Regions from separate parts of the Nissabacter archeti genome, predicted to be linked through region 1. Evidence: predicted binding sites of a transcription regulator. Region 1 holds the regulator's gene; the other holds the start of a gene.
The links. Region 1 encodes PurR, which represses purine synthesis genes. Its sites were predicted from a motif close to CANGCAAACGTTTGCNTG; they were not measured.

Region 2: the regulator PurR is predicted to act here: its motif matches at 2,356-2,373, upstream of JK232_RS03020 (NCS2 family permease).

What each region holds. Positions count from the first base shown of each region.
Region 1 covers NZ_JAERKB010000009.1:114,191-118,139, reverse strand. Annotated here, with positions in the region: gene JK232_RS14315 (C40 family peptidase) at 202-993, shown strand; gene cydH (cytochrome bd-I oxidase subunit CydH) at 1,054-1,143, opposite strand; gene purR (HTH-type transcriptional repressor PurR) at 1,471-2,496, shown strand; gene punR (DNA-binding transcriptional activator PunR) at 2,581-3,486, opposite strand; gene punC (purine nucleoside transporter PunC) at 3,615-3,949, shown strand, end outside.
Region 2 covers NZ_JAERKB010000002.1:42,093-46,041, reverse strand. Annotated here, with positions in the region: gene JK232_RS03030 (4'-phosphopantetheinyl transferase family protein) at 1-167, shown strand, start outside; gene JK232_RS03025 (NADPH-dependent FMN reductase) at 257-844, shown strand; gene JK232_RS03020 (NCS2 family permease) at 915-2,252, opposite strand; gene yieH (6-phosphogluconate phosphatase) at 2,485-3,162, shown strand; gene JK232_RS03010 (bifunctional sugar phosphate isomerase/epimerase/4-hydroxyphenylpyruvate dioxygenase family protein) at 3,172-3,949, opposite strand, start outside.

The sequences.
Region 1 (3,949 bases):
GCACTTTTGCACGCTAACCCGTTGAGCAGAGAATAAAATAGCAGCAAACGGCACTGTTTTTTCATTTGTGAAAAAAGCTATTAACGTTTTCTGACAATATGAATTAGAATCGATGCGTTTCGTGCTTTTTTGTACGGCAGGTTTCAGGAATACTGAGCCTCCTTTGACGTTCTTTCCGGGGCCACTTTTGGTAGCGTTACTATGCGTTTAATCGTCACGCTTTTTGTCCTGTTGTTGACACAACTGTTTATGAATCTGGCACATGCGTCGCCGCACGCCCGTGTTTCTGCTGAACAGCGTAAAAGCCATGTCAGCGAAGCCAAAACGGATGAGCGCAAAAAGCGAAAGCCGGTGAAAACCAGTGCCAAAAAGAAAAGCACCGGGACGGAAAAGTCACGGGTGGTTAACGTCACCACCAAAAGCGGCAAAAGCCGTAAAACGGCCTCGACCCGGCTGGTCAAGGTCACCCCGCCAAAGAAAGGGTACAAAAAAGGGTATGGCCGCCACCGCACCAAAGGCGCGGACGCGCAGGAACTGGCCCAGCTCAGCAAACCGCTGACCCTCAGCCCGGCGCATAAAAAACGCTACCAGCATGCCAAGCAGACTGCGATGGCCAAGCTGATGAACCAGGTCGGCAAGCCTTACCGCTGGGGCGGTACCTCACCCAATACCGGGTTTGATTGCAGCGGCCTGGTCTATTACGCCTATAAAGACGTCATGAAAATCCGTATGCCGCGCACCGCCAATGAGATGTACCACCTGCGCGATGCTGCACCGGTCAAACGTGGTGAGCTGGAAACCGGCGATCTGGTGTTCTTCCGCATCAATAACCGCGGTGCCGCTGACCATGTGGGGGTTTACCTCGGCAACGGCAAGTTTATCCAGTCACCGCGTACCGGTGAGGATATCCGCATCAGTTTCCTGGACAATGATTACTGGCAGGATCATTACGTCGGCGCCCGCCGGGTGATGACGCCAAAAACCATCCGCTGAGTAAAGCGCACCCGTAAAAAACGCCGGATCTCCGGCGTTTTTTTATCAGCCCGGCCAGCCTCAGTGCAGGATGGCGGTAAAGCTGAAGAGTAAAATCACTGTCAGCGCGCCCACAGTGGTCAAAAGCGACATTTTCAAATCACTGTCCATTATTCTCTCCTTGGTGAACCACAAGAAAACCACACACTTAGTGTGCCGACCCTATTCTCACACTATTTAAAGAAATTCCTAAACACTTTCGGGGTGTACGGCACAATTTTCCTCTTTCCCTTTTCACCATAATGAGTGAAAATTCGCGGTTTACGCACTGCGTACCCGGCCGGCTGCGATGCCCCACCGCTTAGTTCAGCGAAGATGACCGCTCCTTCCCCCCAGAATCCACTGCAATTCTTTCAGCGGGCAGGAGAATAAACGCAGGCAAACGATTAACATAATAGTTACGTGCTGTAACACGTACTATCAGGAGTCATTCTTTCCATGGCAACGATTAAAGATGTCGCCAGACGTGCCGGCGTATCCACGACTACCGTGTCACACGTCATTAATAAAACACGTTTTGTCGCTGAAGAGACTAAGGCGGCAGTCTGGGCTGCCATTAAGGAATTACACTATTCGCCGAGCGCCGTCGCGCGCAGCCTGAAGGTCAACCATACAAAATCGATTGGCCTGCTGGCGACCTCCAGCGAAGCGCCCTACTTCGCTGAAGTGATTGAGGCGGTAGAGAACAGCTGCTACAGCAAAGGCTATACGCTTATCCTGTGTAATTCCCATAACAACCTCGACAAACAACAGGCTTACCTGGCGATGCTGGCGCAAAAGCGTGTCGATGGGCTGCTGGTGATGTGCTCTGAATACCCCGACCAGCTGATCGGCATGCTGGAAGAGTACCGCAACATCCCGATGGTGGTGATGGACTGGGGCTCGGCGCGCAGCGATTTTACCGACTCGATTATTGATAACGCCTTTGAGGGCGGTTATCTGGCCGGGCGTTACCTGATTGAACGCGGCCACCGCGACATCGGCATTATCCCCGGCCAGTTGTCGCGCAATACCGGCGGCGGGCGGCATCAGGGCTTCCTGAAGGCGATGGAAGAGGCCAATATTCCGGTACGCGAAGAGTGGGTGGTTCAGGGCGATTTTGAGCCGGAATCAGGTTATAAGGCGATGCACCAGATCCTGACCCAGAAACAGCGCCCGACGGCGGTGTTCTGCGGCGGCGACATCATGGCGATGGGCGCGATTTGCGCCGCCGATGAGCTGGGCCTGCGTGTGCCGCAGGACGTCTCCGTGATCGGTTATGACAACGTGCGCAACGCGCGTTACTTCTCCCCGGCGCTGACCACCATCCACCAGCCCAAAGAGCGCCTGGGCGAGAACGCCTTTGCCATGCTGCTGGATCGCATCACCAGCAAGCGTGAAGACCCGCAGACCATTGAAGTCCACCCGAAACTGGTCGAACGCCGTTCCGTGGCAGACGGCCCGTACCGCGATTACCGCCGGTAATCCGTGAGCCGGGGGCATCCAGCCCGCCCCCGGCGTTTACCCGCGCCACCTTTTACCCGCCCAGCTTTTTACCCGCGCTGCGTTTCATCCACGTAACCACTCGCGGTTCAGCGTGTCACTCTCCCCCAGATAATCCAGCAACCATACCAACGCCGGTGACGATTTCTCCTGCGCCCAGGTCAGGCAACAGGCGCTGTCCGGGAATGGCTGGTGCAGCGTCAGCACGGTAAGGTCACCGCGGTCAATCAGCGGTTGCGCCATGTGCGCCGGGATCATGCCGACACATAACCCGGCCAGCAGGCAATCCAGCGCGCTGGTCCAGTCCGGCACCACCAGCCGCCGCTGGTTGTCGAGCGTCCAGGTATCGCGTTTCGGCAGGCTGCGCGAGGTGTCTTCCTGGCACAGTGCCGGATAGGGCCGCAGCTGATCGTCCGTCAGCGGCCCCGCCTGCTGCGCCAGCGGATGCCCCCGGCTGACCACACAGTGCCACGGCATAAACCCCATATCGCGGAAACGGTAACCGCCGCCCACCGGCACGGCACGCGTGGCCCCGATGGCGGCATCCACCCGCCCGTCGGCCAGGGCATCCCACACGCCATTAAACACTTCGGGTGAGATCAGCAGTTCCATGTCAGGGAATTCCCGGTAAAAATCCAGCACCAACTGCCGGGTACGGTCGGCCCGGACAATCCGGTCCACGGCAATGCTGAGCTGGCCGCGCCAGCCGTTCGCCACCTGCTGGCACTGGCGGCGTGTAGCCTGCATTTTTTTGATAAGCAGCCGCGCCTCCTGCACAAACACCCGCCCGGCTTCGGTAATCACCACATCCCGGTGGCGGCGCTCAAACAGCTCAACCGCCAGCCACTGCTCGAGCTGGCGCACCGTATAACTGACAGCAGAAGGCACGCGGTGCAGCTCCTGCGCGGCCGCACTGAAACTGCCGGTACGTGCCACGGCATCAATCACTTCCAGAGAGTATTCAGACCACATATCCTGCCTTCAATTTTTTTCACAGCATGGTGCAAATTTTACCGTTTCACAACCCACTGACGCTACCGTAGAGTGCGCGACGATATAGGATTTATGTATTGCCTCTGAATAAAATATTGAGATTACTTATGACTCGTTCCCCCTTTTTCCTGCTCTATCTTGCTGTCCTGAGTATGCTGGGCTTTTTGGCCACGGACATGTACCTGCCCGCCTTTGCGCTGATGCAGGAAGATCTCGCGCTCTCCCCCAATGCCATCAGTGCCAGCCTGAGCCTGTTTCTGGCCGGCTTCGCCTGCGCCCAGCTGATCTGGGGCCCGCTCTCTGACCGCATCGGCCGTAAACCGGTGCTGGTGCTGGGCCTGCTGCTGTTTGCGGCCGGGTGCGCCGGCATGATGTGGGTAACGAACGCCCACCAGCTCTGGCTGATGCGCTTTGTGCAGGCCATCGGCGTCTGTTCTGCCGC
Region 2 (3,949 bases), on a different contig from region 1:
ACTCCCTGTTTGCCTGGGCGTGCGCGCAATCCCCGACGCTGGGCCGCATGGTGCAGTGGCGCTACCACCCTGACACCGGCTTCAGCCAGATTCAGGAGAGCCTGACCGCCCAGCAGGCACTCTCCTCGCACTTTATGAAAATGCTCAGCCTGCCGCCCACCCGCTAATCCGGCTCGCTGCCGCCGGGCCATACCGGCTTTCTGCTACGCTTAATCAGGCTATTTCCCCGGCGGGCCGTGCCCGGCCTGCCCTTTTCATTGATAAGGAGTCCCGGATGTCTGCTCAACCCCTGCATATCGTTACCCTGCTTGGCAGCCTGCGCAAAGGTTCATATAACGCGATGGTGGCGCGCACCCTGCCGAAACTGGCCCCGGAAGGCATGACCATCAGCGCGCTGCCCTCGATTGCCGGCATCCCAATGTATGATGCCGATTTCCAGCAGGAAGAGGGCTTCCCGGAACGGGTTGAGGAGATTGCGGCGCAGATCCAGAAAGCCGACGGCGTCATTATCGTGACGCCGGAGTACAACTACTCCGTGCCGGGCGGCCTGAAAAATGCGATTGACTGGCTCTCGCGCCTGCCGCAACAGCCGCTGGCGAAAAAACCGGTGGCGATCCAGACCAGTTCGATGGGGGCGATTGGCGGGGCGCGCTGCCAGTACCATCTGCGCCAGATCCTGGTTTACCTGGATGCGCTGGTGATGAACAAACCGGAATTTATGGGCGGGGTGATTCAGAACAAAGTGGATGAGCAGATTGGTGAAGTCATTGACCAGAACACGCTCGATTTCCTCAGCGGCCAGCTCACCGCGTTCGGCCAGTACATCCAGAAAGTCAGCGGCTGAGTGCGCTTGGCTGCCCATAAAAAAGGCCGATCGTCAGATCGGCCTTTTTGCGTTTGAGGCAATTTAGCGCTTAGTGCGCATCAACAAACGCGATTTTCAGCACAAACAGCAGCGCGACCACGATCACGCATGGGTTGATCTCTTTCCAGCGCCCGGTGCCGAGTTTCATCACACAGTAAGAGATGAAGCCCAGCGCGATGCCTTCGGTGATCGAGAAGCTGAACGGCATCATCACAGCGGTGATAAAGGCCGGTACGGCTTCGGTGAGGTCATCCCAGGTGACGCGCGCCAGGCTGGAGGTCATCAATACCCCCACGTAGATCAACGCACCGGCAGCGGCATACGCCGGTACCATCCCGGCCAGCGGCGAGATAAACATCACCAGCAGGAACAGGATGCCGACCACCACCGCCGTCAGGCCGGTACGGCCGCCCACGGAGACGCCGGAGGAGCTTTCAATGTAGGCGGTCACGGAAGAGGTACCGACATAGGCGCCCACTACCGAGCTGATGCTGTCCACAAACAGCGCCTGCTTCATGCGCGGGAATTTGCCTTTGGCATCCGCCAGCCCGGCTTTGTCCGTGACGCCAATCAGCGTACCGGAGGAGTCAAACAGGTTAACCAGCATAAAGGAGAAGATCACGCCCGCCAGCCCGAGGTTAAACGCCCCGGCCAGATCGACCTGGCCCACCACGGAGGTGATGCTCGGCGGCAGCGCCACAATCCCACCGTATTTCACATCGCCAATCGCCCAGCCACACAGCGTGGTGACCACAATCGACACCAGCACCGCCGCATGGATGTTACGGGACGCCAGAATGGCAATAATGAAGAAGCCCAGAATACCCAGCAGCACGTTATGTGAGGAGAGGTTGCCGATGGTCACAATGGTGTCCGGGTTGGCCACAATGATGCCGGCGTTTTTCAGCCCCATCATGCCGATAAACAGCCCGATGCCGCTGGTGATGCCCACACGCAGGCTGACCGGGATGTTGGCAATCATCCAGTAACGGATGCGGAACAGGGTCAGCAGCAGGAAACCGATTGCGCCCCAGAAAATAGCACCCATCGCCACCTGCCATGAAATGCCCATCGCGCCGACCACCACAAAGGCGAAGAACGCATTCAGGCCCATCGCCGGTGCCAGCGCCACCGGCAGGTTAGCCAGCAAGCCCATAAAGATACTGCCGAACGCCGCAATCAGGCAGGTGGTCACAAAGACCGCCCGGACATCCATGCCCGCCACCCCGAGAATCTGCGGGTTTACAAAAACGATATACACCATCGTAAGGAAGGTGGTCAGCCCGGCAATCACTTCAGTACGTGCCGTGGTACCGTGCTGCTTCAGCTTGAATACGCGCTCAAGCAGGCCGTTATCATCAGCCGCGCTTGGTTGTGGTTTGCTCATTTATCTGATTTCCGAAGAGGGAAAAGGAGGGTCGGGGCTATCCTATAACAAAAAATAGGAATTTTGACGGGGCCTTCACACTTTTTTTCGCGGATTTTACCCGCAGGATAACGTTTTCGCCGGGCAAAAAAACGATAAGCGCGGCTGAACCCTTTTTTATTTTCATTGCGGCCCCTGGCGGAATGATGGTGTCATGCCGTACGCCAAACCGGCCGGAGAACAGGAGCACAAAATGCGCGATACCGGATGTGTGTTTTTTGATTGTGACGGGACACTGGTAGACAGTGAAGTGTTGTGCAGCCGCGGCTATGTGGCGATGTTCGCGCATTACGGCATCACCCTGACGCTGGAAGAGGTCTTTAAGAAATACAAAGGGGTAAAACTCTACGACATTATTGCGCAGGTCGGGCAGCAACACCGGTTGTCCGCACCGGTCGGGGAGATGGAGGCGCGTTACCGGCAGGAAGTGGCGCAGCTTTTTGAGCAGGAATTAGTGGCCATCGACGGCGCACGCGAGCTCCTGATGCAGATTCAGGTGCCGGTGTGTGTGGTGTCCAACGGGCCGGTCAGTAAGATGCAGCACTCCCTTGGCCTGACCGGCCTGTTGCCCTTCTTTACCGACGGCGATCGCCACCGGCTGTTCAGCGGCTATGACATCCAGCGCTGGAAGCCGGACCCGGCCCTGCTGCACCATGCAGCCGCACAGATGGGCGTAGAGACCGGGCGCTGCATACTGGTGGAGGATTCGGTCGCCGGTGCCCAGGCCGGGATCGCGGCAGGCATCCCGGTGTTCTATTACTGTGCCGATCCGCATAACCCGGTGATTGACCACCCGCTGGTGACGCCTTTCCATGACATGCGCGCCCTGCCCGGCCTGTGGCGTGAGCAGGGCTATCGCCTGACGCGCTGAGCCGCGCGGTCAGGGCTGCTGTTGCATCGTCAGCCGTACCCCGGCGTTGGCTTCGCCATACTGCGCATAGCCGCCGCGCCGCTCCAGCAACTCGAAGAAGAAACGCCCGTCCGCCACCGGCCGGGTGTAAGCGTGCAACAGCTCGCCGCCCTGCTCATCGCGGTCGTAAAGCACATGGTGCGTCTCCAGTTGATGGAGGAATGCCTGATCCAGCCCGAAGCGGGCGGCCAGATCCTGATAGTAGTTTTCCGGCACCGGCAGCAGCGCCTGCCCCAGTTCACGGGCGGCACGCACGGCACTGAAAATATCGCCGGTGGCGAACGCGGCATGTTGCAGCCCCGCGCCCTGATAACGTTGCAGCGTGCGGGCGATCAGCGTCTCGCGGCTCTGGGAAATGTTCAGCGGCAGCCGCACGCGGTTTTCCGGGCTGTGGGCCAGTTGGCTGCGCACAATGCCGAACGGATCGTTCATCTCCTGGGTGCTTTCCAGTTCAAAGCCCAGCACGCTGCGCAGGAACATTACCCAGTTCTGGCGCATCGCTTCCGGGATCGCCATCGCCAGGTGGTCGATGCCCAGCCAGCCGGCGGACGGCGGCGGGGTGTCGTGCAGGTGGAAATCCTGCGTCCAGCTCGTTTGGGCGTCCTGTTCAATCAGGTAGATCAGGCTGCCGTCCGGCAGGCAAACCGCCGGGATCTGCCGCTCATTGGGGCCGGCCTGCGGCGCAAAGGTGGCGTAGCCGTAATCCTGCGCCCGTTGCAGCAGGCGTTGCGTACCTTCCACCTTCAGC